Regions from separate parts of the Bacillus sp. BSL6 genome, predicted to be linked through region 4. Evidence: riboswitches for the same ligand, from Rfam matches in the RefSeq annotation. Region 4 holds a riboswitch; each other region holds the start of a gene.
The links. A riboswitch is a leader RNA that binds a small molecule or an ion and turns the genes downstream of it on or off. The one in region 4 is predicted to bind S-adenosylmethionine.

Region 1 (7,937 bases), on a different contig from region 4:
ATGAAGGATCAAAATAACCTTTCCAGAGATACCATGTGGAAAGCAACAGTAACATGTGATTCAGCGTATGACGGGATATTCTTTTACGCAGTCAAGACAACTAGAATTTTCTGTCGGCCTTCTTGCAAGTCTAAGGTTCCTAATTATGAAAATGTATCCTTTTTTTCAAATGCGCAAGAAGCTCAAAGGGCAGGCTATCGCCCATGCAAAAGATGCCGATCAGATCTAAATATAAAAATATACGATCCGTTCGAATGCGTTTTGGAAGATACTATGCGATTGATAAAAAATAATTATGTTCAAAACATGTCTTTAAATGAAATTGCATCAAGGGTAGGAGTTAGTCGTTTTCATTTAAATCGGATTTTCAAAGAAAGAACAGGGTATACTCCTCGAATATATTTAGAAAGGATCAGAGTTAAGAAAGCAAAGGAACTTCTCTTGACAACGGTCTTTAATAGTACAGAGATTGGTTATCAAACAGGCTATCAAAGTGTATCTAGCTTTTATAATGCATTTAAAAGAAATACAGGATTTTCACCGAGTCAATTCCGTGCTTTTCATAGTGGAAATACCGTAAACCAAGAACTTGACTGAATTCACGTTCTTTAACAAAAGATAGCATGAATTAACAAGAGTGCTTTGTACTCATCGTATTTTTCGATAAATCATTACTGATTGATTAAAAGTAAACAATTTTGTATTGAACAATAATAAGCCATTTTTCTCTGTTATAGAATTGTAAGCTTTTTAATTCAATCCTCAACAAACGGGCAAGATTATTGAACAAGTTTTATGAACTTTAGTGGTAGCATCATTAGTGAAATGCTTTATAACAACTAATTAAGGAGGGGTAGCAATATGAGAAATAACTTTCAAATCGTTGCGTTGCAAGAGAAGGAGTTTAATAACCTATTTCTAATGAATGAAGAAGTATTAAAAAGTATCGGGGCAGTCAAAATAATAGCAAATAAAAATCCTGGATATCCTTGCAGAATAAGTTTGAAGGATGCAGAGGTAGGAGAAGAGGTAATTTTACTGAATTACCAATATCATAGTGTTAATTCGCCTTATAAAGCAAGTGGTCCTATATTTATACGAAAGGGAGCAACTACTGCTAAGCTAGATGTAAATGAAATTCCGCATATGTTACATCATAGGTATCTATCTGTACGCGGCTACAATGCTGACTCAATGATTGTAGAAGCAAGGGTTACAGAAGGTGTAAATGTAAGAGAAAATATAGATGGAATTTTTGATAATAAAGAAGTAGAATATATTCACATTCTTAACGCTAAACCAGGATGCTATAACTGCCTTGTTAATAGAGTGTGAAAAAATTAAAAATGCAAACTTCTATTATCCTATAAGGGGTACCACCAATCACTATCAAGCTAATTCAACAAAATCTCCTCTAAAATGAAAAAAATACGCTATTCTATTTGTAGAATCATAGGAAAGGATGGCGTTTTTGTATGTCTATTTCTGTATCTGATGAATTACAACTATTTGCTCAAGAGATTCAAAGTTTTTTATCTCCAAATACCTTACGGGATCTTGCTAGAGATGTTGGTTTCGTACAACGAACCAGTAAATACCAAACAAAAGATTTAGTCGCTTTATGTATATGGATGAGTCAAAATATCGCTACAACCTTTTTAGCTCATATGAAAGAAGAGATTATACCAGTTTTAATGGATGTAATAAAGACAAATAGCATTCCTGCAATTAGGGAAGCTATTGATGCAATAGGTTTCATTTGTTTCTATAACAAAATACATTCTAATACTCAAATTATTGATGCACTTATTCTGTGTTTAGGGAACAATTTCAATGATAACATTATCCTATGGAAATTGGTCAGAGCATTTGAAGGTTTTAACGATATCAATGTCATTAAAACTCTTATGGAAATAGAACAAAACGATAGTCAATTTGTTATAAGAAATGAAGCCAAGAGGTCAATGAAAATTATTAATAACCGTACTAATAATTAAAAATGACTTATCAAGAGAATAAGTCATTTTGTTTCATAGGGAAGGTTCTACCTAACACCATTCCATTTATAAAATAGACAATACTTAATAGAATTCTTCCAACAAATAAGGCAGCTGTTTTTATATTCCAATCCTTTTTCTTGATTACATAAAGAATTGGAAATAGTATAGGTATCCCAAAAACAATAATAAAGACTGTATTTACCATTCTCTCCTCCTAACAAAATGATTATGTTTTTAAACTTGGTGAATTCTCAGGTTGGAGGTATGTTTCATTGTTACTGGTTAAAAACAAGGGCCGGAATTCCGGCTCCTTTTCTATCCCGCAACATAAAGGTTTACTTTATCTCTCCGTCTCAAAAAACTCAATCCATTCCCCATCAGGACCCGCGAAGAATATGTAACGTGTTCCATCCGGTAATGTTTCGATTTCTTCTCCTAGTAAGAAGGTTACTGCATGTTTCTTTAGTCTTTCAATTTCATCTTCTAATGAATCCACTTTAAAGCAAATGTGATGTACTTTTCCTTCTGCCGGAAGGGAAGAGTTGTAGCCTTCAATTAATTCGAGTATCGTCTCTTTTGATTCTTCCACACCTAAAAAAGCGAGTTTTAAGTCTGGATTCGGGTGCCCCATACGTTTAATGAGCTGTAAGCCAACTACTTTTTCATAAAAAGTAATAGATGTTTCTAAGTCTGCAACCATAAGTCCAACGTGTTCGATTCTTCTAACTGGCATGTAGATTCCTTCTTTCTGAAAATTATATACAATATGTTATTGAAAATTAAGAAAATAAGCAAGATAAAAACCTTACAAATTTTAGCGTGTTATATGGTATAGTGAGAAAGTATGTTTGGGGAGAAGGAAGGAGATTATACGATGAATACACCTACTCAAACTCCTTCATTATCGGAAACGATGAAAGAGTGGCATTATGCATTAGCATATGAAATTAAACATTGGAAAACGATAGGTGGTAGTAAAATTTCTATCATGAACGGTCGTTTTTTATATACAGATTATGAAAGTACAGTATATGTATTTCAGCTTATTTCGGAAGTAAGCTTGCCTGAAGGTTCACCGATTCGAATTGAGTTCGATGGTGAGGAAGCGACAGGGGAAGTATTATCTGTACATGGATTAGAAATAGAACTGAAATTAAATGATTATATACAAGGTGAAATACGAGAAGCTGTTTTATACAGTGAACCGTGGCAGCTTTTAGAGCAACTGCAAGAGAGGTTGAAGGAAGCGCGTAAAGATAAGCTAAAACGTAATCGTATAAAGCGTCTTGTTGATGGGACGAGCAGTCCAAAGCATATTGAGAAGATGAAAAATCCGAAAAATGAATTGGCGTATCGCTCGTTTTATAATCCGACAACGTACGTATGGGGACCGCCTGGAACAGGGAAGTCTTACAATTTATCACGTATTATTTCGGCTCATTATCAAAAAGGGAAATCAGTACTTGTGTTAGCTCATAGTAATGCGGCAGTAGACGTATTAATGAGTGAAGTAACGAAGCAAATTGAAAAGAAAAAGAAATGGACGCCTGGTGAAATTGTTCGTTACGGTTATAGTCAACACGAACATATACGAAATCATGAAACGTTACTTGCGTCGAAGTTGGTTGAAACGACGAACGGGTCTTGGGGTGAGGAGAGACTCTATTTAGAAGAGACACGACAAGATCTTCGTGAAAAGATTTTATCGTATAAAGCAACATCTGCTGATAAGAAGCGTATGCAGGAGATTGAAAGTGATCTTCGAAAACAGAGAGCGAAAATTAAAGAAGTAGAAAAAGAATACATTGAAAATGCGAAAGTAATCGGCGCAACTTTATCGAAATGTGCCATTGATTCACTTATTTATGAGCGTACATTTGATTTAGTTGTCGTAGATGAAGTGAGTATGGCGTTCGTTCCCCAAATTGCATTAGCTGCTTCACTTGGAAAACGTATCGTCGTTTGTGGTGACTTTTTACAGTTACCTCCAATTGCGATGGCCAACCATGAACTCGTTCGAAAATGGCTTGGCGAAGATATGTTTTACCATGCTGGGATTGTTGAGTCTGTTAATAAATCAGAAGCACATCCGAACCTGTTTATGTTGCAAGAACAAAGACGTATGCATGCGGATATATCTAAGTTTACAAACTCATTTATTTATAAAAATAGAGTATACGACCATCCGTCTGTTTCAGAACGTAAAGAACTTGCGCAATTGCAGCCGTTCGCAAATGAAGCAAATGTTTTATTTGATACGAGCCAAATGGGAGCTTTTTCGTTAAAAGACGCTGCTTCAGGATCTCGTTTCAACATTATGTCTGGTTTAGTAGCAATGCAAATGATGTTAATCGGACTGTTAGATGGTGTGCAATCCATTGGTGTTGTGACGCCTTACAGAGCGCAGTCTCGCTTTTTATCAACGTGTATTAGAGAAATGTTACAGAGAACGAAATATCAAAACATACCTGTTTTAGCAGCGACAGTTCATAAGTTCCAAGGATCTGAAAGAGATATGATGATTTTTGATACAGTAGATAGTTATCCGCAAGAACGACCTGGCGTATTATTCTTTGACCATAAAAACCATCGCCTCGTCAACGTTGCAGTGACGAGAGCGAGAGGGAAGTTCATTCAATTATCAGATTGCCATTATATGCGTAAAAATCTTTCGAGAAAACAAGCGTTGTCACAATTAACAGCTCATATAGAACGTCACGGAGATGTGTATGATCGCACGACATCAAGACAATTGTGGGAACGAAAAATATCGAAACGATTACGCTGGTTTATGGAAATGAATCTTGAGGAAACGAAAGGGCTATTAAAAGATATTTTAGCAGCAAAACGAAAAATTATTATTTCGCTTCCAAGTACAAAACAAGTGGATAAGCGAGTATGGCAAGCGTTAATGCGTACAAATGCACAGATAACAGTGTATAGTGACGGACCAGTTCCACTGAAAAATGTAAAGTTACAAAGACAAAATAAAGCTTTCCCGTTTATCGTAATTGATGATGAAATCTTCTGGGCAGGCGCACCGCTCACATCTCAAATGATATTTGAAGGGAGTACGGAATTTCCGTACGTATGTGCAAGACTGCAAGCACCTGAGACAATTGGTGTATTAAAAGGATTTTTAGATATTCGGTAAATTCGGATAGGAATTCCTTGACTTTTATTTGAAATGAACTTAGAATGAATGTAATTTAATATAATTTTATGAAAATTCTTATCACGAGAGGTGGAGGGACTGGCCCTATGATACCTCGGCAGCGGATTCGTTATGAATACTGTGCCAATTCCAGCAAGGTAACTTGAAAGATAAGAAAGAAGCTCATTTTGACTGTATATACAGAAGCCTCTTTCTATCTTTTAGAAAGAGGCTTTTTTACGTGAAAATAAAAGGAGGAAGAAAAATGGGAGCGACAGGAGTAGCGTCACAAAGAAAAACAATTGAAGAGAGTATCGAAAGAAATAAGGAAAAGTACATAGAAACAAGTCATGATATTCATGCGAATCCGGAGATCGGTAACCAAGAGTTTTATGCATCTAGAACGTTAAGTTTATTACTAGGTAGTGCAGGATTTCAGTTGCAGCACAATATAGCTGGACATGAAACGGGATTTATTGCGCGAAAAAGCTCTGGAAAACAAGGACCAGCAATCGCATTTTTAGCGGAGTACGACGCTTTACCAGGACTTGGTCATGCGTGTGGTCACAATTTAATCGGCACCATTAGCGTTGCGGCAGCGATCGCATTATCAGAAACGCTTGAAGAAATTGGCGGGGAGGTTGTCGTGTTCGGAACACCAGCTGAAGAAGGAGGACCGAACGGTAGCGCAAAATCGAGTTATGTAAAGGCAGGCTTATTTAAAAATATTGATGCAGCGCTTATGATTCATCCGAGTGGAAAGACAGCAACAACGAGTCCTTCACTAGCAGTCGATCCACTTGATTTTCATTTTTACGGAAAAACAGCTCATGCTGCAGCTTCACCTGAAGAAGGAATTAACGCATTAGATGCGGTGATTCAGCTGTACAACAGTATTAACGCACTTCGACAACAACTTCCGTCAGATGTGAGAATTCATGGCGTGATTACAGAAGGAGGAAAAGCACCTAACATTATTCCTGACTACGCTGCAGCAAGGTTCTTCATTCGTGCAGCAACGCGAAAAAGATGTGCGGAAGTAACAGAAAAAGTAAAAAATATCGCACAAGGGGCAGCACTAGCAACAGGTACAAAAGTAAAAATCCATCAATTCCAAAATGAAATCGATGAACTACTCGTAACAAAAACATATAACGACATCGTAGCGGAAGAACTAGAATTACTCGGGGAAGACGTAAATCGTAAAGAAAGATTTGGTATTGGTTCAACCGATGTAGGAAACGTTAGCCAAGTTGTACCGACAATCCACCCGTACATTAAAATCGGCCCAGATGATTTAATTGCACATACGAATGAATTTAGAGAAGCGGCACGTTCAGAATTAGGGGATAAAGCATTAATTACATCCGCAAAAGCATTAGCAAATACGGCGTATCGATTAATTACGGAAGAAGGGTTGTTAGAGAAGGTGAAGGAGGAGTTTAGAGAGGCGCAGAGAAATCAGGGATAGGTGATTGAAAGGAGTGGATGATCCACTCCTTTTTCTTTTTTGGAAAGCTGGTGCCTATCACTTTATTAGAACGACAATTTCTCCTCAAACTCACTCTTTAAAACAATTAAAGGAGACGATAAGCCGAATTGCATTAAAGAGTCTAAAAATGCAGCGAGAGAATCCATCGAATCGCTCATGACCTTCATCATATAATTAAATTCCCCGCTAATTCGATATAAATCTGTTACTTCAGGAGCGGCATTACAATATTGGATAAAATCAGAGCATTGGCTCGTTTTAAACATGATGAATGCTTGAATGTTTTTATTAATTTTAGAAGGCTCAAATTTCGTTCGGTAAGCCGCTATAACGCCTTGATCTTCAAGTTTATTCATACGCTCCTTTACAGCAGGCTGCGTCATGGATATAATTCTTCCTATTTCTGAAACAGAAATTCTCGCATTTTCATACAACAAGTTCATTATTTTATGGTCGATTTCATCTAGTTTTACTGCATTTTGCATTGTGTAGCCTCCTTATTTTATTTTTTTAAGTGAATCACAAACTATAACTATAATATCATAAGTGAACGAACTAAATTACCTATAAATCTATATTTAAAATAATTGGTTTTTACATAAAAATATAAGTGTAGGTTTTTATCAAACGTAAATTTAGGAAGGATGGAAAAAATGAAGAATCTTGATGGGAAAGTAGCGTTAGTAACAGGAGCGAGTCGAGGAATTGGTCACGCGATTGCGATGAGATTGGCAAACGACGGTGCATTAGTTGCGATTCACTACGGCCGAAATAAGTCAGCTGCAGATGAAACAATTTGTGAGATTGAATCTAATGGAGGAAAGGCGTTCTTAATTGAAGCAGATCTCAAATCAATTGATGGTGTCAAAAAGCTAGTAGAACAATTAAAGAATGAATTACAAATAAGAGTTGGTACATTAGAGATTGATATTTTAGTAAACAATGCAGGGATAGGTACACAAGGGACGATTGAAAATACGACAGAAGAAGTTTTTGATGAAATTATGGCCGTAAATATTAAGGCGCCATTCTTTTTAATTCAGCAAACATTACCGTTACTACGAGCAGAAGGGCGCATTATTAACATTTCATCAGCTGAAGTAAGACTTGGTTTTACAGGGTCCATTGCATACGGCTTAAGTAAAGGTGCATTAAATACGATGACACTTCCTCTAGCTAAACATCTTGGAGAAAGAGGTATAACAGTGAATACAATTATGCCTGGATATACGAAGACAGATATAAATGCGAAATTGCTAGATAATCCAGAAATACGAAATTTTGCTACGAA
Region 2 (7,937 bases), on a different contig from region 4:
TTTCTCTTCAAGTCAATGTATTCGTTTAATGCAACCCTAAAAAACCATGGACGTATGTTATTCTCTGTTAGGTCATCTAGCAACGTATATACTTTATAGAAAGTATTTTGGATGATGTCTTCTGCGTCTTCTTTTATAGCCCCTTTCGCTAGTAATAGTTTGAACACTTCCTCCCCTAAATTGATAAGATAGGAGGTCAATATATTTTCTTTTCCCATCATTTTTCCCCCCTATACTTATACAACGGATAGGTAATCATAAATGTATACACTTAAATGAAAGTTTTGTTCTTGATACAAATAGAAAAGGCATATAACAATCATATGTTATATGCCTTTTCTATTATATATTTAGTAATTTATTTAGGTAATGTAAACTTAGCTTTTTTACCTTGTGAAATATCTTTAGCTTCTTTATTTCTCATAGGTCCTAACTCAATCTCAAAGCTTTTATCTTTCCAAATCTTCTCATACTGCTCTTGATCTAAAATAAATACTTGCAGTAACTCTCCAGATGTTCCCGTTTTGACTGAAGCGTTATAGTCGTAATTTAGTAGCATACCTTCATTAATCGTATATTGTGTACCATCATTTACTCTCAATGTAGAGCTTATAGGAGATAGTGAAACGTCTTGAGTATCTTTGTTATCAAGCTTGAATTTCACCGTTAATAGAACAATACCGTTTTTGAAATTTGCAAAGCGCGGTGCTTCGACGGAATTTGGTGTGAATTGAGTAAATTGGTATCCATCTAATGTAACATGAACAGCGCCTAATTCTTGGCTGTTATTAATACTTGATTTCTCTTTTAACATTTTTTTATCGCCCATGTTATTAGCTGTAGCTTTATCTTGGTAGAAAGCTTTATCTGTTGCAACCTTTTCAGCACCTTGTTTGTTTAAACTTAATGAAAAGCTTCCGGGACTGCCGATTGGAGCATCGAATTTTCCTTTATTAGCTTGTGCAGTTGGGACTGTGACTGAGACTGTTGAGAGACTTGAAATTTTTGCTAGATCATCTTTTCCAAATGGATACGCGATATAACCAGAAATAGTTTCTCCTGCTTTTACTAAGTAATCATTCGTTGGAGCAAGCTTAGTTGGCAGTTGATCTTCTTTTGGAATTAAATCTTTATAGTTACTATATACTTTCTGCGCACCAGTAAACGATATGTCCAATGCTGGCATATAATAAATATCTTTAGCTGAACTATTTTTTACGCTATAGTTCACAAGAATGACTCCGCCCTCTGTTTGACGGTTAAATGGAATGTTAAAGTCCGTATGGAATCCATTTAATTCAACTAATGTATAACTGTTCATCGATACTGAAATATCTTCAGATTTATAGACTTGTGGTTCCTTATTTTCAAAAAGAACTTTTGTTTTTCCGCCTGTTTCTTTTTCCATGTAGGAAATAAGTTTAGAATAATCGCTGGAGCTAGTAGCGGTATTTTCCGTCTTTTTATCTTCAGTTTTCTTGTCTTCGGATTTTTTTTCTTCAGGTTTATTTTCTTTTGTTGTATCCGTTTTTTCTGTTTTGTTTTCTTTGGCTGCATTTTCTTTTTGTTCTTTATTTGTCGTATCGCTTTGACCACAGCCGGTTATTACAAAAGCTGCTACGATTACTGCAGAAAATAAAGAAAGTAATTTTTTTGACATGTTTCTTCCCCCTATTTGTTTAAAACTAAACTCTCACATTAGCCCCACGTTTTATTATAAGAAGGCTAGTCAATATTTACCAGTGTTTTTTCTGATTATTTCCATTATTTAAATATTGTAATATAATAAATTTGATGGAAGTTTGGAATGGAATATTGGTTTTTATTTTTTTATCATTTGAAATATTACACCATATTGTTATGATAGAAATAGAGGTATATGGAAAGGAGACAAGGACTCAATATGTGGATGAACTTGTAATGATTAGAAATTAGATAGATGAATTTTTCTCTCATAAGTGAGGGGTTATTTGGCTATCTGTAAATCATGCAAGGACTGCATATTTGGCTTGTGCGTCCCCTTTGTAAGGATAGATACTTATGTGGGGAAATTCATATCTCTTATATAAAATATGCGTCCTTTAAAATTGGAGGAGTATATGATGAATCAATTAAAAGATAAAGTAGCAGTTGTTACAGGTGTAAGTCGTTTAGATGGTATAGGCGCAGCAATTTGTAAAGAATTAGCTGAGGCTGGATACAATATATTTTTTACGTATTGGACAGAGTATGATAAAGAGATGCCTTGGGGCGTTGATCAAAGTGAACAAATACAATTACAAGAAGAGTTACTAAAAAACGGTGTGAAAGTATCGAGTATGGAGTTAGATTTAACTCAGAATGATGCACCGAAAGAGCTTATAAATAAAGTTACTGAACAACTAGGCTACCCTCATATATTAATTAATAATGCAGCGTATTCTACGAATAATGATTTCTCTAATTTGACTGCTGAAGAATTAGATAAGCACTACATGGTCAATATTCGTGCGACTACATTATTAAGTAGTCAATTTGCCCGAGGATTTGATAAGAAATCTGGTGGTAGAATTGTGAATATGACTTCGGGGCAATTTCAAGGGCCTATGGTTGGAGAACTGGCGTATGCAACAACGAAGGGGGCTATTGATGCTCTAACTAGTACGTTGTCAGCAGAAGTAGCTCATTTAGGAATAACAGTGAATGCAATTAACCCAGGTCCAACTGATACAGGCTGGATGACTGAAGAGATAAAGCAAGGATTAAAACCAATGTTTCCTTTTGGCAGAATTGGTGAGCCAAAGGATGCAGCAAGACTCATTAAGTTTTTAGTAAGTGAAGAAGCAGAGTGGATTACGGGACAAGTTATTCATTCAGAAGGTGGATTTAAAAGATAAGAAGAAGGTATCTCATCCTGGTGAGATACCTTCTTTTTTAATCTTTCTTCAACCTTCGTGCAATACCATTCCCTAAAGACTGTAATCCTTGAACGAGGATAATTAAAATAAAGACAGTTGCATACATTACTTCAGGTTCATAGCGTAAATGTCCGAAGCGATATGCTAAGTCCCCTAGTCCACCAGCACCTACAAGGCCAGCCATTGCTGTTGCGCCGATTAAGCCAATCGTTGCAATTGTTAATCCAAGTACAAGGGAGGGACGAGCTTCTTTCACCATAACGTGCCAAATAATTTTTATAGTAGAAACGCCCATCGCTTGATAGGCTTCAATCACACCACGATCTACTTCTAATAATGCGGTCTCCATCAATCTTGCGATATAGGGAGCAGTGAAGACGACAAGCGGTACGATAACACCTTGCACACCAATGGATGTTCCCATTAGAAATTTTGTAAAAGGTAGAATGAAGAATAATAGAATGATAAATGGAAGAGAGCGAATGATATTAATAATTGTATTAAGAATTGGATAAATGATTTTGTTTTCTCGCTGTCCACCAGGTCTCGTTAAAACAAGTGTGACACCAAGTGGCAGTGCAATAAGGATCGAGATGAGTAATGAAATAGATGTCATTTGAAAAGTTTGTATGGTCGCCTCCCATATAACTTTACCCCATTCATCCAAAAAGGACTTGTTTTCCATGGCCTGTTCTACCTCCTTCTACGATGATTCCCTGTTCTTGTAAAAATGATAAAGCACGGTTGATTTCATTTTGTTCCCCTTGCATATGAATGATAAGTTTCCCGTATGCTTCATGTTTTAATTGAGTAATATTACCGGATAAAATATTCGGATATACTTGGAATCGTTTTGTAGCGACAGCTAATGCTGGTTCTCCTGAAGAATTTCCTATAAAAGAAAGAGTTACAATTTCACCAGTAGTTTGAAGTTCTTTTTGTACATCTTCTGGAATTTTTGCTGCAAATGCACTATTTACAAATTTCTTCGTTGTTACATGTTGTGGGTTTGTAAAAATATCTTTCACAGTCCCGCTTTCAACTACTGTTCCATGTTCCATAACAGCAACTCGGTCGCATATACGCTGGATGACATTCATTTCATGTGTAATTAATAAAATTGTAATCCCGATTTCCTCATTAATCTTTAATAATAGGTCAAGAATAGAATCAGTTGTTTCTGGATCTAAAGCGCTCGTTGCTTCATCACTTAATAACACTTCCGGTTCATGTGATAGTGCACGCGCGATGGCTACACGTTGTTTCTGGCCACCAGAAAGTTCACTTGGATAGGCGTCTTTTCGATTAAAGAGATCGACAATACGTAAATACTTTTCTACCCTTTTTTCAATTTCTACTTTTGGAATGCCAGCAAGGCGTAAAGGTAGTGCGATATTTTCATAGACGGTAACGGTTTTAAGTAAATTGAACCCTTGAAAAATCATCCCGATTTTTTGTCTCGCTTTTGCTAGTTCTTTTGTAGACAGTGTTGTTAAATCTTGCTCGTTTACAATAATATTTCCTGTTGTTGGTTTTTCTAATAAATTTACACAGCGAATTAATGTACTTTTGCCAGCGCCACTATATCCAATGATTCCAAATACTTCGCCCTTTTTTACTTGGAGGGAAGTAGACTTAAGAGCTTCCACATTCCCCTTTTTTGTTGTAAATACTTTGGATACATTTTTTAATTCAATCATTATCGTCAGCTCCTACCAAGACGGTAAAACAGAACCATCAAATTTTTTCTCGATAAATTCTTTTACTTCTTTAGATTGATAAGCTTTCTTTAATTTATTTACAACAGCATCATCTTTATTTTCAGTACGAACAACGACCCAGTTTACATATGGTGAATCTTTTCCTTCACGGAAGATAGAATCTTTCGCAGGGCTTAATTTTGCACCTAATGCAAAGTTTGTATTAATGGCAGCTGCTTTTACTTCACTTAGTTGTGTTGGTAATTGAGATGCCTCTAATTCAACGATCTTTAAATTTTTTGGATTTTCAATTACATCTTTTGCAGTCGCTTTTTCTGTCGCTTTTGGATCAACTTTTAAAACACCTGCTTTTTCAAATAGTTTTAAAGCTCGAAGTTCATTCGTTGGATCATTCGGTACAGCAATTGCATCGCCCTCTTTTAATTCTTTTACATCCTTTAAGCTTTTTGAATATACGCCCATAGGGAATGTTACTGTTGAAAATACTTCAGTTAATTTCATATTACGTTCAGCTTTAAATACGTCTAAATATGATTTCGTTTGATAGCTATTTACATCAAGGCTTTTTTCATCGAGGGATACGTTCGGTGCTACATAATCATTAAATACTTTTATATCAATTTCGAGACCGTCTTTCGCTGCTACTTCTTTTACCTTTTCAAAAATTTGTTCATGTGGCCCTCCTGTTACACCGACAGTAATCTTTTTCTCATCTAACGCTTTTACTTCTTTATCTGAACTCCCGCTACATGCGCTTAATAATAATACAGCCCCACTTACAATGCTTAATAATACTTTCTTCATCTATAATTCCCCCTTAAATATACGTTCCAAAATAAAAAGCACCTCTCAAAAATAAGAGAGGTGCCGAATAGACAAAATAGATTCCTCTCTTATCTTCCAAAACGAGAACTCGTTTTGCAGGAATTAGCACCTTAGCTTATACGTTATAAGCTCGGTTGCCGGGCATCATCGGGCCAGTCCCTCCGCCACTCTTGATAAGAGTATGTGTATGTAGTTTTTTTAATATGGTACTAATAGTAAATCTTACAAAAAGAATTGTCAACGTTATTTTCTGAATATATTTTATTTTAAGGTAATCGAAACGTTCCCCTTTTTATGCCCTTTTTCTACATATATATGAGCTTCAGCAATTTCTTCTAATCGGTAAGTTCTATCAATAACAGGCTTTAAATTTTCTGTTTCAGTTAGTTTTTTTAGTAGAAACATATCTTCTTTACTTACCTTTGCCATCATTCCATTAACAGATACATATATTCCATTAGGTGTTAATACTTGTTTACAAAGGGATTTTTTATATTTTCCAACTGCATCAAATATAACATCATAGTATTCCCCCTGCTTAGTAAAATCTTCTTTCGTATAATCGATTACTTTGTCAGCCCCTAAAGATTGCACGAGTTCAAAATTTGAATGACTACAAACAGCTGTAACGGTTGCGCCGAAATATTTAGCAAGTTGTACGGCAGCTGTTCCTACTGATCCAGATGCGCCATATATGAGTACTTGTTGCCCCCTTTTTATACGGGCCTTTCTTAGGAAGTGTAGTGCCGAAGTTGCGCCAAAGGGAATAACTGCTGCTTCCTCATACGTTACATTGGTAGGTTTTAATGCTACTAATCCACTTTCATGTACACATGTATATTCTGCATAACCACCGACATTAAGCTCTGTTAATGCAAAAATTTGATCTCCTTTTTTAAATTGAGTTACATCTGTTCCTATTTCTTCGATTTCGCCGGATAACTCTACACCGAGTATAGGCTTTCTCGGTTTTCTAAAACCTAATATGATTCGCATAGGAATCCAAAATAAGAGAGGGCTATTAAACCCACGTATTCTACAATCTCCAGTCGTTACACTCGTTGCGTGGATCTTGACTAATACTTCGTTCTTTTTAGGTATAGGTTTCTCTATATTTTGAAGCTGAAGAACGTTAGGTGGTCCATACTGTGTGCAAATGATCGCCTTCATAATGACCTCCTGAAATGAGTTGTCGTTATTTACATCATATTTAAACTCTTCATTAAACATGTCGCTATATAGCGAATATAGATTGAAATTTATATAGATTTCATAGGAAAAGAGATGATATTATTTTGGGAAAGGGGGGCGGAATTATGAAAAAAATTATTTTTATTTCAAGTTTAGTGCTTGCAATCAGTCTAGGGGTAGGATGTAGTAATGAGAAAACAGCAAAGACGGATGAGCCGAAAAAAGAATCCGTTCAAAAAGAAAAGGAATTAACGGCGAAAGATGTTTTCAAGAAAACGAATGAAGCTTTTAAAAATGAAGAACATGTAACGATGACATATGGTGTAGGGGTAAAAGCTGAGGGAACAGAGATGGATATATTAAAGGCTAAGATGCAATTAGAGCCAAAGACAAAGAATTCTCGTTCTGAAATGAATATTTCCGGTACAGATGTTGTAGTGTATACTGTGGATGGTAAAGTTGCTGGTGAGGTAAAAAACCCTAATACAGGAGAAGTTATAACCGTACCAGAGGAGCAATTAAACGCTGGTGGAATGAAAGCGACTCAAGATATTATAGATAAATTAGAAGTACCGGAAGTAGTTTTAGATAAAATGAAGCTGGAGAAAAGCGGAGATAAATATAAACTGAAATTTACATTAAAAGGGCAAGAAACAGAAAGTATGTTAACTAGCATGGATGAAACGCAGAAGAAAATGTTACAAGCACAAAACGCGAAGATAGAAGAAGTGGATGCAGAATATATCATTACAAAAGATTTTAAATATGAATCAGCAAAGATAGACATGATTATGAGTAGTAATGGCAAGGATAAAGCACACATTATTACGAACGCAAAATATACGTCGTATGAAAAGTTTGACCCAATACAATTGCCAGCAGCAAAGTAACAGTTTTGATAAGGAGGGACCTAAAATAAGGTCCCTCTTTTTTGTATTCTTTCTTCATAGGAAAATAGGTACAATATAAAGAGGAAAAGATGTAGAAGAGGAGAGTGTCATTTGAAAAAAGGAAAGATAGCGGTGGTCATTGTAGCATATACAGTGTTGCTTGCAACGTCTGTACATACATATAAAAAACAACTCGATCATCCTATTATGAGTGATGTAGGTAAATTGCTTCCGACAAAAATAAAACGTGTTGAAAGTGCTACTGATGAGCAATCGTTAATAAAATTAGTGCAAGATGCAAATGTTTCTGGAGAGAAGATTTCTATTGCTGGTATGCAACATAGCCAAGGCGGACAGACGTATTATCCACATGGTACGATGCTTGATATGAAAGGGTATAATAAAATATTAGA
Region 3 (7,937 bases), on a different contig from region 4:
GGATATGCATTGTCACAAGGATTAGTAACGGCGGCAATGTTTGCATACATTTCGGGCTCACCATTTGTGTTGCAGAACATATACGGAGCATCACCACAGCAATTTAGTTTATTCTTTGCAATCAACGGTATCGGTATTATTATTGCTAGTCAGGTTACGGGTCGTTTAGCGGGGAAAGTGAATGAGAAGACATTATTTGTCTCTGGTATCATTATTGCAGCTGTTGGTGGTTTATCTTTATTACTGACAATCTTACTAGGGATAGGGTTAATTGGTGTTTTATGCTCGTTATTCCTTGTCGTATCAAGTGTTGGGGTTGTCTCAACAACTGGGTTTTCATTAGCGATGAGAAATCAAAAACAAGCTGCAGGAACAGCATCAGCTTTATTAGGCTTATTACAGTTCATTTCAGGAGCGCTTGTTGCACCGCTAGTAGGTATTGGTGGAAGTAATACCGCATTACCGATGGGTGTTGTAATAGCTCTTTGTGAAATTGGTGCGGTACTATGCTATTTATTTATGGCTAGAAGAAGTGAAAAGCAGTTTGAACTGCAAGCAAGACAAAATTTAGAGGCTTAACAAAAAAGAACTGATTCAAAGGGAATATTTGAATCAGTTCTTTTTTTTATTTCTTTCAAATACCTCATACATATTATTCATGATCGTATCATATAAAACAGCAAGTTTATCCCACACCCAGCGATTACTATCAACTTCTTTTTCCCCGCAGTCGATAATATCGGTATGGTCGGTAATTTTATACGCTTTTTTAACGACAATAGGAGCAATTTTCGGTATACGTGGGATTTCTTTTAAGATATCTGCGAAGTTTCCAATGTAGACATGACCGATGATTTCGATTGTTAATGATTTATCTGATATATTTAGCACTGTATGAAATTGATTTGTATGTTGTTGTTTTAAATATTGGGCTAACTTAAATGGAGCATGCTTCTTTTTTAATACGCGGCGAAGGCTCTCTGTATTTTCGATATGAAGTGATTTTTCGCGAATAAGGACACGAATATCTTCTCCCATAAAAGGCATTGTATTGTACATAGATGATTCTCCTTAAAAACTTACATATGTTTGCGTTATGCATATGTAAGTCTAGCATGGTTTGTTCTTTATGTGTGCTTACAGTTTTGTAAGGTGCTGTAGTAAAGCAGTGCAAAAGTTATTTGTATAAAGTGACGATACTGTGACAAACATGTTGGTATATATATTACGATGTCGTCTTAAGTGTAAAAAGTAGGATGTTCTCGGTATAATAACAAGTAGAGATAAAAGAAACTATAATGAGTAGTAGCTGTAGATAAAAGGAGAAGAAGAGATGAAGAAGGCTTTGGGTATTGCTGTAATGGGAAGTATGATCCTTCTAGCAGGATGTAATGGAAATAAGGATACGAAAGAACCGAAAGAAAAGGTAGAGCAATCTACAGAACAAACAGAAGAAATGAAAGAATACCGTGCAGTACATGAAAAATACGATTTGAAAATGAATAAAGAAATTAATAACGCACTGCAGTTATTTGAAGTAGCAAAAGAAAAGGGCGGTAAGGAAATAACGACTGCTACATATAAAGAAGATGTGCAAAAGGTAACAACGAGCATGTTAGAAGATATTGATCATATACGAAAAGAAATTCGTGTTCCGAAGTCGAAAGAGCAAGAACATGAGGTATATGTCGGTTTCTTGAATGAATCGGAACAAGCAATGAAAAAATTACAGAAATTAGCTAAAGAAGAAGATTCATCGTTGATTCGTGATATAGAAATTAATTTTGCAACAGCATCGACATACTATAAACGTTTTCAAGCAGAAACGAAAAAATAACCTTGCCTATGCAAGGTTATTTTTTCTTCTTGCCATCTCCATCTTCATCTTCATCCTCGGATACTAATATCTTCTGTTCTTCGTGAAATTCAGAAATAGTTTGCCCGGTAATATTATCGAAAGGGGTATAAAAAGAAGTGATACTTTTCTTTTTGATGAAGAGTTTGTAGAAGCCGATGATGACAAGTATAACGATTGTTAAGGGTAATCCTATAGTAGCTAGAAGTAAGGGGTCCATCTTATAACTCCTTTCATATCTTTTTTTATTATAAGCGAAATACGATATAGATAAATAAAAGTGTTAAAAACTGATTTTTCTAAATATATCCAATTTGATTGACTTTTCATTTTTTCAGAATTATAATTCGAAATATACAATTTGAACCAAATAATAATATAGCAATTTACTTATCCAGAGAGGTAGAGGGACTGGCCCTATGACACCTCAGCAGCGGGTTCTGTAATAGGAACACCGTGCTAATTCCAGCAAGCAAGTCTTGAAAGATAAGTGATGGGCCTTTGTTTATTAAGCCTTGATCTTATTTTTTAAGATCAAGGCTTTTTGTATTCTAAAAAAGAGAAAAGGGAGTAATGGAAAAAGTACGTTCATAAAACTAAGTAAATATATGTGTTTAGGGGGTTATTGAAGTGTATGTAATTAAAAAATTATCAGTTATGGTGTTCACGATATGGGTTATTACGACGGTGACATTTCTAATTATGCATATTATTCCGGGGGATCCATTTTCATCAGATGCAAAAATCTTTCCTGAAGAAGTGATCCAAAACATGAGAGCGAAGTATCACCTTGATGAACCGTTATGGAATCAATATGTTGCTTATTTAGACGGCGTAGTTCATTTTGATTTTGGTGAATCTGTTCAATCAACCGGGCAAGGTGTATCAGAAATTATAACAACTGGTTTTGGTCCATCAGCAATTATTGGTTTACAAGCACTTATTATTTCATTGCTAGTCGGAATTGCTGCAGGTACATTTGCTGCTCTCTATCATGGGAAGGTAATTGATTACGGTGTAAGTTTACTTGCCATCCTCGGTATTTCTATTCCGAGTTTTATTTTAGCACCACTATTTATACAAGTATTCGCTATTCAATTCGAGCTCTTACCAGTAGCCTCTTGGGGTACATTTGAACATACGGTATTGCCATCCTTTGCATTAGCGTTAGGACCAATCGCAGTGATTACAAGATTTGTTCGCTCTAATATGATTGAAGTTTTGCAGAGTGATTATATTAAGTTAGCGAGAGCGAAAGGTATACCGATTAAGAAGATTATTATAAGACATGCTCTTCGAAATGCAATTGTTCCAGTGCTTACATTTGTTGGACCATTAATGGCGGGACTTTTAACAGGTACTTTCGTTATTGAAAAGATTTTTTCAATTCCTGGTCTCGGAAAATATTTTGTAGATAGTATTTTTAATCGAGATTATCCAGTGATTATGGGAACAACCATTTTTTATAGTGCACTTTTAATTGTATGTATTTTTATTACAGATATTATTCATCGTATTGTTGATCCACGTATTCGTTCTATTACGTAAGGAGGGAGATGTTTAGATGGGGGCTTATGAAATTAATGACCAGTTATTAACAAATGAAGAGAAAAAAGAATTAACAATAAATAAAGATCAGCAAAAGATTAGCCGAAAGAAAGAAGTGTTTCGTAAGTTTGTATCGAATCCAATCGCAGTTTTAGGATCAGTGACGTTATTACTCATTATTGTTTTTTCACTTGTTGGTGAAAGTTTAACGCCATTTACTGCGAGTGAACAAGTAAAAGAGGCAACAAACTTACCACCTAGTAGTGAGCATTGGTTCGGAACAGATGATTTGGGAAGAGATATATGGGCACGTACTTGGGCTGGCGGGAAAATTTCATTAACAGTTGGATTAGTGGCAGCTGCTCTTGATATAGGACTTGGTGTGCTAATTGGAGGATTTAGTGGATATGTGAGAGGGCGCAATCGCCTTGGGACATTAATTGATGAGTGGATTATACGAGGAATCGAAGTGTTATACGGTATCCCGTATTTATTAATTGTTATTTTACTATTAATTGTTATGAAACCAGGTCTTTTTACCATTATCATCGCCCTTGCATTAACAGGATGGATTGGTATGGCACGTCTCGTTAGGGCGCAAGTCTTATCTTTAAAACAAAGAGAGTTTGTTATTGCAGCGGAGCGATTAGGTACATCACATATGAAAATTATATACGGGCACTTAATTCCGAACTTAACAGGCATTATTATCGTAAATTTATCATTTACAATTCCAGCAGCTATTTTCTCAGAATCATTTTTAAGCTTTATCGGACTAGGAGTGCAATCACCGGCAGCAAGCTGGGGGACGATGACGAATGATGCACTTGGGACATTACTAAGCGGGGAATGGTGGCAGCTATTCTTCCCAGCAATCATGATTGCGCTCATTATGTTCGCATTTAATGCGATTGGTGATGGTTTACAAGATGCAATTGATCCAAAAATCGTAAAACAGAATCGAAAGGAGAAAAAACATGGGACAGCTCTTATCTTTAGAAAACGTAACGTTAGCCGTTGAAAAAGAGAATAGTAAACAAGCAATTGTGAAGCATGTTTCCTTTTCTGTTAGCGAAGGTGAAATAGTTGCACTTGTAGGAGAAAGTGGCTCAGGGAAAAGTGTTACAGCACAATCTATTATCGGCTTAAATCAAGAATCAATTCAAATTGATGATGGAAATATATCTTTCGAATCAAAGGCATTAACGAATCTACAAGAATCAGAATGGAATCAAATTCGTGGGAAAGATATTTCTTTTATCTTTCAAGATCCACTTTCATCTTTAAATCCGACGATGAAGGTGGGAAGGCAAATTACAGAGGTGATTTTGCAACACGAAAAGAAATCGAAAAAAGAAGCAAAAGAAATTGCGATTAACTTATTAAATGATTTAGGGATACATGAAGCAGAGAAACGCTTTGAACAGTACCCACATCAATTAAGCGGAGGTATGAGGCAACGTATTTGTTTAGCAATCGCATTTGCTTGCCACCCAAAACTCGTTATTGCGGATGAACCTACGACAGCATTAGATGTAACAATTCAAAAGCAAATTATGGAGTTATTAAAGGAAAGAAAGGAAAAGCAAAATACGAGTATTTTACTAATTACGCACGATTTAGCACTTGTACGTGAAGTAGCGGATCGAGTAGTTGTGATGTATGGAGGACGTGTTGTTGAAAAAGGAACGATAGAGGAAGTGATAGGTTCTCCTAAACATCCATACACAAAAAGCTTATTACAAGCAATTCCCAATATGGATGATTCCGAAAAAGTATTACGTGCAATAGAAGGGACGACACCTTCCATTGAGACGTTAAATAGCTTTGGTTGTCCTTTTGTAAATCGTTGTCCAGTAGCGATAAAAGAATGTATTCATCGTTTCCCAGAGAGAACAACATATTCCAAGGAGCATAGTTCACATTGCTGGCAACATGTTCTGGAGCATAATAAAGCGAAATCAAAAGAGAAGGTGAATGCCTCATGACGACAGATTTAATTACTGTAAAGCAAGTAACGAAAACGTATGGAAGTAAAAATAAAGAAATCGCAGCGTTAAAAGACATATCACTTACGATCTCGAAAGGCACAACGCTTGGCATTATTGGAGAAAGTGGTTCAGGAAAAACAACACTTGGTAAGCTCATAGCTGGGATTGAGAGCCCAACGTCTGGTGAAATTGATTATAACGGTCAAGTCGTTCACAAGTTGAATGCAGCTCATAAACGTGATTTCTTACAGAAAGTACAGTTTATTTTTCAAGATTCCACAGCAGCATTAAATCCGCGCTGGAAAGTACGCGATAGCGTAACGGAAGGTTATATTTCATTCGGTTTAGGTGATAAAGGATTAAAGGATAAAGTAGCAGGTGATGCGCTAGAACGTGTGGGATTAGATAGACGATATATCGATCGCTATCCGCACGAATTTAGCGGAGGACAACGTCAACGAATTGCTATTGCAAGAGCTTTATTATGTGAGCCAGAAGTATTAATTCTTGATGAACCAATTTCAGCATTAGATGTTTCATTGCAAATTCAAATTGTACATCTGCTGCAAAAAATCCAAAAAGAACAAGGTTATACATATTTATTTATCGCGCATGATTTACCGATGGTTCACTATTTATGTGAAAAAGTAGCTGTCTTATACAAAGGAGAACTTGTTGAATTTGGAAATACGGACGAAGTATTCCGTAATCCACAACATTCTTATACAAAAACATTATTAGCATCAACACCAAAAATTTCAGGTTAAAGGAGAATGTAGGATGAAGAAGTTTTTACTGTTTGTCATTATGACTGTTTTAGCAATTACTTCTGTCGCTTGCGGTAAGAAAGAGACGCAAAAGGCGAGTGCTGGTAAGGGAGAAGGAGATCGATTAGTAACGAATATTGGTAGCGATCCATATACACTTGATTCCGCTATCGCGACAGATAGTACTTCAGGTTATGTAATTGGACATTTATTCTCAAGCTTATATACGCAAGATAGTGATGGGAAATATCAAAATGAATTAGCAGAGAAAGAAGAAGTAAATGCTGATGGAACTGAGTATACAATTCATTTAAAGAAAGATATTAAATGGTCAGATGGTTCTGCTATTACAGCAAATGATTTTGAATTTGCATGGAAGCGATTATTAAATCCGAAAACGGGTTCTATGAATGCGACAGAAATGTATTTTATTAAAGGGGCAGAGGCATACAATACTGGAAAAGGTGAAGAAGGACAAGTTGGCATTCAAATCATTGATCCTCAAACATTAAAGGTAACACTTGAGCACCCAGTGTCTTCTATTAAACAAAAGTTAGCAAGCTCATTATTCATTCCATTATCTAAAAAATCAATTGATGATAATAATAAATTAAAAACAGATCCAAAAGAGTTAATTACGAACGGACCATTCACATTAAAAGAATGGAAGCATAATCAGGCTATTACAGTACAAAAAAATAAAGAATACTATGATAAAAAGGTAACATTAAAAGAAATTGAGTTTCGTATTATTCCAGATTCTAAAACAGCGTACCAATTATACAAATCAAAAGAATTAGATGTGCTAAGTGGTTTACCACAAGAGATGATTGAGAAAGAAAAAGGAAATAAAGAATACAAGCGTGTTGCAGGATTCTCATCTTATATTTATTCGTTTAACGTAGAAAAAGAGCCGTTCACAAATGCAAAGGTACGTAAAGCATTCTCGTTAGCAGTTGATCGTAAGTTTATTGTTGAAAAACTGTATAAAAACAATGCACAAGAAGCAAATGCATTCGTTCCAGAAGGAGCAAAAACACAAAGTGGGCGTGATTTCCGTAAAGAAAAAGGTGGTTACGTTAAATTTGATCCAGCAGAAGCGAAAAAATTATTAGAAGAAGGCATGAAAGAACAAGGCTGGTCTACATTACCTGAAGTAACATTAAAGTTCACTACAGATACACAACATAAAAAAGTAGCAGAAGCAATGCAAGAAATGTTTAAGAAAAATCTTGGCGTAGATATTAAATTAGAAAATAAAGAGTGGAAGAGTTACATCGACACATATAAGCAAAGTGATTTCCAATTAGCTTATATGGGATGGGGCGGTTCTCTATTAGACCCAATTACTAAATTAGATTTATATGCAGGTGATGGTCCAAACAATTATGCAAAATGGCATAATAAAGAATTTGATGCTTTAGTGAAGGAAGCAGAAGTTGAACAAAATGAAGATAAGCGTTTTGACTTATTGCATAAAGCGGAAGATATTATGTTTACAGATTCACCATTAATTCCAATTATATTCCCGTCGGATTCCTATTTACAAAAACAAACGGTATCTGGACTTCAATATTATGTTGGATCTAAACCAGATTTAAGATATGCAAAAATAAAGAAGTAGGCGACTGCCTACTTCTTTATTTTATTTCTCTTTTATATTCTTTTTTCGTTCCATCAGAGAAGACAACTTCTAAATCGAATTTTTGGTAGTCTTTATCAAGTTTGAACACGTTCACTACTTGATCGATTACTTCTTGGTCGGCAGTATCTTTA
Region 4 (7,937 bases):
TATTTTTTTAGAAATGAAAGACAGGAAAGAAGAAATTCATAGGAAGGAGGATATAGATGAATGAGTTAAACAAAAGTATTGGAGAAAATATATATGTTAAATTAATTGGTGAAAAAAGGTTTAAAGGTGTATTAATAGACGTAGGAAATGATATCGTTGTTCTTTACAATGGACAAGACTACGTATATATATCTTTATACCATGTACAATATTATAAATTTTTACGACCACATGATGAAGAAATCTCAAAACCAGATGTGGATTCTGTAATTAAGAGAGAGTCACCTTCAATTTCTTTGAGGAAAGTATTAAGTACTTCCAAAGGGATTTTTACGGAAATTTATGTAGCAGGAAATGCTCCAATACATGGGTATGTTACAAGTGTAATGAACGATTATATTGTTTTTTATAGTCCAGTTTATAAAACTGTATATATATCTTTAAAACACTTGAAATGGTTAATTCCGTATAAAGAAAATCAAGTGCCTTACGCCCTCAATAAAAATGAACTCCCCGTGAATCCCTTAAATATTACGTTAGCTCGAACGTTTGAAGAACAACTTATTAAAATGTCTGGAAAAATTATGGTGTTCGATTTAGGTGAGGAATATAATAAAATCGGAAAGATGGCGAAGATTGATGAGGGGCATATTGAAATATTAAAAGCGCGTGATGCGAAAATGTATGTAAATATTCAACATGTAAAATCTGTCCATTGTCCGTAAGTTAATTGAAAGGGCTGGCTTTTTCTTTTATATGCAGAAGAAAAGGTCGAGCCTATTTGTTTAGCTTGATCTGAATATGAGGGGAAAAATGAATTGAATATAAATATGTTAGTATGACTGTTGAAGAGGAAATTTTGTACTAAATTATAAAAAATATGTACGAGCTATCTTTTGATGTATTCAATTTATTTTTTTGAGGGAGAACTGCTTAACTAATATATTAAAGGGGTTTTGTTGGTGGAGCAGTTTCCAAATTCGTTATCGATTACATTACTTGGTAGTGCTGGTGGAGCAGCAAAAGCAGTTTTAGCGATTTTAAATCAAGCGATAGTAAATGAAAAAGACCCGATTTATGAAGTGATAAAGAATGTTACATTTTATTTGGTTGATATAAAACAAAAAAATAGGACGTATTATGACGAGTTGTTTCCAAATTTGGAAGATCAATTGTTTTTATCCGAAATAGATCTCCAAGATGTAGTGACATTTAAAAAACATTTAAAAGAAAGTAGTACGAGCGTTGTGATTGATGTTTCAGGGGCAGATACGATCAGAGTATTAAGCTGTTGTAATGAACTTGGAATTTGTTATATTAATTCAGCTTTGGAAAACGAGGCAGTAGATCAGGACGATAGTTTAATCGGCTTTCAGCTTACGGAAAGATATACGAGATTTGAGAAGGAAAAAGATAAATTTACAAATACAAAAGCAATTATAGGCTCAGGTATGAATCCAGGTGTCGTTCAATGGATGGTTGTTGAACTTATGAAGGAACGCCCGAATGAAAAGCCAAGAGCATGCTATATAGTAGAACATGATACGTCATTTTTGAATGATACAGCACTTATAAAGCCTCATACACTGTATGCTTCATGGGCAGTAGAGCGATTTCTAGATGAAGCGATATGGAGTTATCCGATGTATATGAGTCATCATCGTCCTCTTTACTTTTATGAAGATGTATATGCTTCAGAGTATAAAGTAAAGTTGGGAGAGAAAGAGTTTTATGGTTGTTTGATGCCGCATGAGGAAGTTTTAATTTTAGGGAAAAACTTTAACATGGAAGTAGGGTTTCTTTACCGAATTAACGAGTATACAACAAATATAATTAGACAGAATTTAGATAAGGTAGAAGATCTATGGAATTGGAATCGTAAAGTATTTAATCCAGCCGAAGAAGAGATTGCGGGCGAGGATCTAGTCGGTGTATTACTCGTTTATGAAAATAGCGAGACATATATGTATAACGTGATGAATAGCAGCCAAGTTTTTCATAAATATAAAACGAATGCGACTTACTTCCAAGTAGGATGCGGAATTTATGCCGGCTTGTGTAGTTTACTGTTCGATGAATTTAAACAAGGTGCCTATTATGTAGAGGAATTATTATTAAATACAGAAAGTAAGTACGGAGAATATTTGAATTTATATATGAAGAATTTTGTAGTGGGGGAAAATGATTTTACGGATGGCTTGCTACATGATCGGGTAAGATGGATATAAGTTGTGACGAAAAGGAAGGGGAAATCCCCTTCTTTTTCGCGTTATAAGGTTACATATTGCTACGAAAGTAATTTTATCCTTATAACTTAATGAGATAATATGTAGAGTTTTTGTATTGATCATGAGGAGTATTTTATATGAAAAAATTTAAAAGCTTAATTTATGGGGAAAGAGAAGCTTTAAAAGTATTAAAAAAATTAACGGATTTGTTAGGGGAACCAAAGCCAACAAATTATGAATGATGTAAAATAGGAGAAATCCTTTTATATGTTGTGCAGTTAATGGAAAGTTATGCAGCGCAATATAGAGTGAAGTTTCACTGGAAAATAGATGAGAATGTATCACCTATAAACGGTGATGATAAACAATTAAAACAAGTGTTATTAAAAATGGGATAGAATCGATGCGAGAAGGGGGAGACATTCATATCCGTGTATACGGAAAAACGGAAGGATATTTATGTATTTCCATTTTGGGATGGAGAACGAGAAGTTAGACAAAATCGGTAAAGTTTTTTACACAACAAAGCAGAATGGTACGGGACTTAGATTAGTGATTACATATAAAGTTATTGAGGAGTATCAAGGAAGTGTTGTGATTCAAAGTAGCGTGGAAATAGGAACGAAAGTGGGAATTTTTTTAATGATAGTATAATGTGCTATAAGAAAATATTTTTCAGAAAAGTGTTCTTGTTGCGTAAATATAAACATTTTATAAAATGTTTCAAGAAGGGTTTTTTTTATAAAATACTTCGTTTATAATGGAGGAAAATATCGACATGAGATTTGTTATTCATGTAACGGTTCGGTAGTGTTAGAAAAAGAAGGGGTGCACGCGCATCCTTTTTTCTATGCAGATATTATGAAAGAGGTGGTATGATGGAATTAACATTAAATTCGACTGTATGCTTACACGCGATTCAATTTCGAAAAGAGCAAAAGAATTATATTGTAAAAGATACAATTACAGGAGAAAAATATGAAATGCCGCCACTTTGGATTGATGCATTGGCAATGATGCGTGACGGTTTTTTATTAGGGGAAATTGAGGAGAAATTAAAAGAAGAGTATCCGGAAGAAGAAATAAATATGTTAGCATTTACGAGGCAACTGTTAGAGCTAGAGCTTGTCGGAATGGTCGATGGGGAAGAAATAGCTTGTACAAAGAAGAAAGAGAAAGATTATTTAGCTTGGTTACGTCCTCGCGTTGAGCAATTCTTTCTTAGTTTAAATAAAAGAAATAGAAGCAAAGGTCAATGATGATCTTTGCTTTTTTGTATAGTTTGTTTAAAAAATTACAGCGAATGCTCTTGCGAAAGCACCGTCGCTATTTTTAATTTTTAAAGGTGCCGCTGAGAAAAAGAAACGTTTCGCATTAATGGCATCTAAGTTTGTTAAGTTTTCGATTAAATAAATATTATTCCCAAGTAGTATGTGATGAATTGGCGATGTTTCTGTCGTTACCTCGTCAGGAGAAATGAAATCTAAACCGACAGATTTTACTTTTAATTGAACTAATTCTTCAGCTAATTCTTCGGAAAGATAAAAGGCTTCTTGTTCATACGCTTCTGTATTCCATTTATTAGATAGGTTGGAATGGAAAATGACAATATCACCTTCTTTTATGTCAGCATTGTGTAATACTTCTTTAGGTAGTTTTCGTTCTTGTACATGAGTTACGTCGATAAGAACAGCTTCACCTACAAATTGGTCTAGGGGCAATTGATCAATAGTCGTTGCGCCTGAAATGAAATGAGCAGGAGCATCACAATGTGTACCAACATGAACGACAGAATGAAAATCTGTAACTTGATAACCTGTTTCTTCAACGCTTGTAATGGCTTCTAAATTGATTTTTGGTGTTCCAGGAAATTGAGACATATTTTTTTCAAATGTTTGGGATAGGTCAATTACTTTCACTTTAAATACCTCCAAGTATATATTTTGAAATATAAAAAACTCACCTTTCATAATCAAGAAAGATGAGTTTTGCACACAATAGTTACGTTTTATCTTTCAAAATGCAATGCATTTTGCAGGAATTAGCACCTATTCAGTTTGTATAAACTGAGGTTGCTGGGCTTCAAAGGGCCGGTCCCTCTGCCTCTCTTGATAAAGGTATATTCAATTTAAAGTTCGGAATTTTCGTGATAATAAAATTGTAATTCATTTCCTTTTTCTGTGCAACACAAAATAGGTATTCACCCAAATAAAGTTGCTCGCATATTGTAGCTTATGTAAATAGAATGCTGCGAAGGAGTGAGTGCAGTGACAGGGAATGTATTGAATTATTATGCTGGTGGAAATACAGCTAGAGGATTTCATAATTTATATGAAGAGAATTTAAAAGGACTAAACAGATTATTTATTTTAAAGGGTGGACCTGGAACGGGAAAATCTTCTTTAATTAAGGTAATAGGTCGTGAATGGGTTGAAAAGGGATATGATATTGAATTTTTACACTGTTCTTCTGATAATAAATCGGTTGATGGTGTCATTATCCCGAAGTTAAAAGTAGGAATTGTTGATGGAACATCACCGCATGTTATTGAGCCAAAAATGCCAGGAGTTGTCGAGGAGTATATTAATTTAGGAATTGCTTGGGATTCAGATAAGTTAAGAAAGCAGAAAGTGGAAATTGAACGATTTGTTTCAGAAGCAAGCAAAGCTTTTCAAGCTGCTTACGCTCGTTTTAACGAGGCATTAGTTATACATGATGAGTGGGAGAAAATATATATTAGTAATATTGATTTTAATAAAGCGAACGAACTAACCGAGCAGCTTATTCAGAAATTATTTACAGATAAAGTTGGGAAACAATCGCTTGTGAAACATCGGTTTTTAGGAGCAGCTACACCGAAAGGAGCAGTTGATTTTGTTCCTAATTTAACAGAAGGATTACCACATCGTTATTTTATAAAAGGACGCCCAGGTTCTGGGAAATCAACAATGCTCAAAAAATTAGCTAAGGCAGCAGAAGAAAAAGGATTTGAAGTTGAAGTATATCATTGTGGGTTTGATCCAAATAGTCTTGATATGGTGATCGTAAGAGAATTAGGGTTTGCGATTTTCGATAGCACCGCACCACATGAATATTTTCCGAGCCGCGAAGGTGATGAAATTATAGATATGTATGCCCTTATTGTAAAACCAGGGACGGATGAGAAGTATGCGGAGGAAATTCGTGACGTCTCTATTCAATATAAAGCAAAAATGAATGAGGCGATGTCTTTTTTAGCGAAAGCGAAATCAGTTCGTGATAAATTAGAACGAATTTATATTGCTGCTATGGACTTTTCAAAAGTAGATGCATACAAAGAGGAGATTCAAAAAGAGTTTGAACGAATTGCGGTTAGTGTAACTGAAAAGAACAAGTAAAAAATAACGAATTTTGACAGGCTGTCGGAAATTTTCTGACAGCTATTTTAGTATGTAGTAAACTTAGTAATATATTTGTCGAATTTCCAAGGAAATAATCAAAAAATGGAGAGGGTATGAAATGAGAGAGAAAATTAAGTTGGAGTTAGAACGAATTGAGAAAGAAAATGATGTGAAAATTTTATTTGCTGTGGAGTCAGGGAGTCGTGCATGGGGGTTTCCATCAAAAGATAGTGATTATGATGTTAGATTCGTTTATATGCACCCGGTAGAATGGTATTTATCCATTCATGATAAACGAGATGTAATTGAGTATCCGATTAGTGATGATTTAGATATAAGCGGATGGGATATTAAAAAAGCGTTACAACTATTTGCAAAGTCAAACCCAGCTTTACTCGAATGGATTCGATCACCCATTTTTTATTCGAAAAACTCTAATTTTCCAGAACAGCTTCAGCAAATGAGTGAAAAGAACTTCGATCCGAAAGCAACGATATATCATTACTTACATATGGCTTCAAAAAATTATCGTGAATTTTTGCAAGGTGAGAATGTAAAATTAAAAAAGTACTTTTATGTATTGCGTCCTATTTTGGCTTGTAAGTGGCTAGAGGAGAAAACAACTTTGCCTCCTGTAGAATTCGATCGATTAATTACAGAATTATCATTGGAGCGTAGCGTATTAGATGAAATTGAACAGTTGTTAATAAAGAAAAAGGCAGGTACTGAATTAGATGTTGGATTAAAAATTGATGTGTTGAATCAATTTTTAGAAGAACAAATTCATTACTATCAGCAATATGTAAAAGGAATCGAAAAGGGATCAGGGATAGATATTGAGAGTTTAAATACATTGTTTCGAGATATGTTATTCGAAGTATACAAAAAAGAGCACGAATAAATTTGTGCCCTTTTTTACTTTGCAGGAATAAGGAAAACTGATATAGCCGCGAGAAGACCTGCGAATGAGAATAAATAGAAATTCCATGCTAAGTCATATTGCATTGTCATAATAATACCGACAAGAATAGGACCAGCAATCGCACCAACTCGTCCAAGTCCAAGTCCCCAGCCTAAGGAAGTAGCTCGGATATGTGATGGGAAGTATTGTGTTACATATGCATTTAATATTTGAGTAATACCGACTGATCCAATTCCAGCAAGACCAATTAAAAGATAAATGATTGTAACAGATGGTTTAATTGTTAATAGTCCAATACATATAGCTGCCATAAGATAGGAGATGCTAATAACAATTTTAGCTCCTATACGATCCGCGATTGCTCCAGCAAATAATGCACCGATAGCGGCGGTAATATTTAGCATAAGTAGAAATGATAAACTAGATCCAAGAGGATATCCTGCCTGTCGCATCATCTGAGGTAACCAAGTATTTAAACCGTATATTAAAAACATCCCCATTATATAAGTGATCCAAAAAAGCAGCGTTGCTTTTATGTATTCTTTTGAGAATAAAGTAAGAAATCCATTTTTCTTTCGTATATTAGATGGGGGTTGATGAGTTTTCTCTTTTGCATGGAATTCAATTTGAAAACGATTAAGAATTTTATCCACTTCTTCTTGGCGGTTACGTGATAACAAAAATTGAATGGATTCAGGTAAATAACGAATAATGAAAGGAATGAGGAGTAGTGGAATCATTCCGATACCAAACATAGTTCTCCATCCGAAGTCTTCTAACATAAACATGGACAAAATAGCGCCTAACACGATACCTAAAGGATAGCCAGTAAACATAAGAGCATAAATAAAAGATTGTCGCTTTTTTGGTGAATATTCAACAGTAAGTGTGGAAGCTGTTGGAATGACACCGCCTAGTCCAATTCCTCCGATAAATCGCCATAGTCCAAATAATTCAGGAGAAGGAGCAAGTGCAGCTAGGCCCATTGTAATAGAAAAAAGTGTTAAACAGCATATAAGTGTCCATTTTCGTCCAATTAGATCTGTAATAGTTCCAACTAGAATAGCGCCAATAAACATTCCAAACAAAGCATAGCTTGCAATTGTACCAGCATGAGCTGGTGATAGTGCCCAGCTGTTGTCTTCCAGTAGCTTAGGCAGAACGGCCCCGTAAATACCTAAATCATAGCCGTCAGCTAGAATGGCTAGCCAACAAATAAAAACAACAAGCTTTGTAATAGAGTTCGAAAAAATAGTTTTTGTAGATTCTGGATGAGGTGGAGCTGAAGGTTGCATAATGTTCACCCCTTTTGATTTGTAGATGAATATATTATTTCATTTGATGTTAATATTTCCCTTCTTGTGTCGGAATTTATATGAAAAAGTTTTATTTATTTACTCATTATCA

Region 1: another riboswitch for S-adenosylmethionine. It lies ahead of RCJ96_RS17130 (M20 family metallopeptidase); the one in region 4 lies ahead of RCJ96_RS21555 (cyclase family protein).
Region 2: another riboswitch for S-adenosylmethionine. It lies ahead of RCJ96_RS24895 (MetQ/NlpA family ABC transporter substrate-binding protein); the one in region 4 lies ahead of RCJ96_RS21555 (cyclase family protein).
Region 3: another riboswitch for S-adenosylmethionine. It lies ahead of RCJ96_RS24845 (ABC transporter permease); the one in region 4 lies ahead of RCJ96_RS21555 (cyclase family protein).

The regions. Positions count from the first base shown of each region.
Region 1 covers NZ_JAVGCW010000005.1:70,679-78,615, reverse strand. Annotated here, with positions in the region: gene RCJ96_RS17160 (bifunctional transcriptional activator/DNA repair enzyme AdaA) at 1-597, shown strand; gene RCJ96_RS17165 (APC family permease) at 1-17, shown strand, start outside; gene RCJ96_RS17155 (DUF1203 domain-containing protein) at 862-1,335, shown strand; partial or broken gene RCJ96_RS17150 (IS4 family transposase) at 1,476-1,670, shown strand; gene RCJ96_RS17145 (hypothetical protein) at 2,008-2,205, opposite strand; gene RCJ96_RS17140 (VOC family protein) at 2,341-2,733, opposite strand; gene RCJ96_RS17135 (AAA domain-containing protein) at 2,845-5,154, shown strand; SAM riboswitch class I at 5,230-5,331, shown strand; gene RCJ96_RS17130 (M20 family metallopeptidase) at 5,420-6,625, shown strand; gene RCJ96_RS17125 (Lrp/AsnC family transcriptional regulator) at 6,691-7,131, opposite strand; gene RCJ96_RS17120 (SDR family oxidoreductase) at 7,300-7,937, shown strand, end outside.
Region 2 covers NZ_JAVGCW010000011.1:72,315-80,251, reverse strand. Annotated here, with positions in the region: gene RCJ96_RS24920 (RNA polymerase sigma factor) at 1-218, opposite strand, end outside; gene RCJ96_RS24915 (DUF5068 domain-containing protein) at 359-1,660, opposite strand; gene RCJ96_RS24910 (SDR family oxidoreductase) at 2,100-2,876, shown strand; gene RCJ96_RS24905 (methionine ABC transporter permease) at 2,914-3,582, opposite strand; gene RCJ96_RS24900 (methionine ABC transporter ATP-binding protein) at 3,557-4,597, opposite strand; gene RCJ96_RS24895 (MetQ/NlpA family ABC transporter substrate-binding protein) at 4,610-5,422, opposite strand; SAM riboswitch class I at 5,509-5,623, opposite strand; gene RCJ96_RS24890 (NAD(P)-dependent alcohol dehydrogenase) at 5,705-6,613, opposite strand; gene RCJ96_RS24885 (DUF6612 family protein) at 6,760-7,524, shown strand; gene RCJ96_RS24880 (FAD-binding oxidoreductase) at 7,636-7,937, shown strand, end outside.
Region 3 covers NZ_JAVGCW010000011.1:60,115-68,051, reverse strand. Annotated here, with positions in the region: gene RCJ96_RS24865 (multidrug effflux MFS transporter) at 1-579, shown strand, start outside; gene RCJ96_RS24860 (hypothetical protein) at 613-1,059, opposite strand; gene RCJ96_RS24855 (hypothetical protein) at 1,334-1,837, shown strand; gene RCJ96_RS24850 (DUF3951 domain-containing protein) at 1,854-2,075, opposite strand; SAM riboswitch class I at 2,243-2,348, shown strand; gene RCJ96_RS24845 (ABC transporter permease) at 2,486-3,403, shown strand; gene RCJ96_RS24840 (ABC transporter permease) at 3,420-4,424, shown strand; gene RCJ96_RS24835 (ABC transporter ATP-binding protein) at 4,381-5,391, shown strand; gene RCJ96_RS24830 (ABC transporter ATP-binding protein) at 5,388-6,161, shown strand; gene RCJ96_RS24825 (peptide ABC transporter substrate-binding protein) at 6,175-7,785, shown strand; gene RCJ96_RS24820 (YusW family protein) at 7,802-7,937, opposite strand, start outside.
Region 4 covers NZ_JAVGCW010000007.1:129,307-137,243, reverse strand. Annotated here, with positions in the region: gene RCJ96_RS21575 (hypothetical protein) at 57-725, shown strand; gene RCJ96_RS21570 (S-adenosylmethionine decarboxylase related protein) at 963-2,228, shown strand; partial or broken gene RCJ96_RS21565 (ATP-binding protein) at 2,435-2,882, shown strand; gene RCJ96_RS21560 (hypothetical protein) at 3,107-3,487, shown strand; gene RCJ96_RS21555 (cyclase family protein) at 3,515-4,147, opposite strand; SAM riboswitch class I at 4,234-4,346, opposite strand; gene RCJ96_RS21550 (PRK06851 family protein) at 4,496-5,605, shown strand; gene RCJ96_RS21545 (nucleotidyltransferase domain-containing protein) at 5,727-6,509, shown strand; gene RCJ96_RS21540 (MFS transporter) at 6,524-7,825, opposite strand; gene RCJ96_RS21535 (FAD-dependent oxidoreductase) at 7,925-7,937, opposite strand, start outside.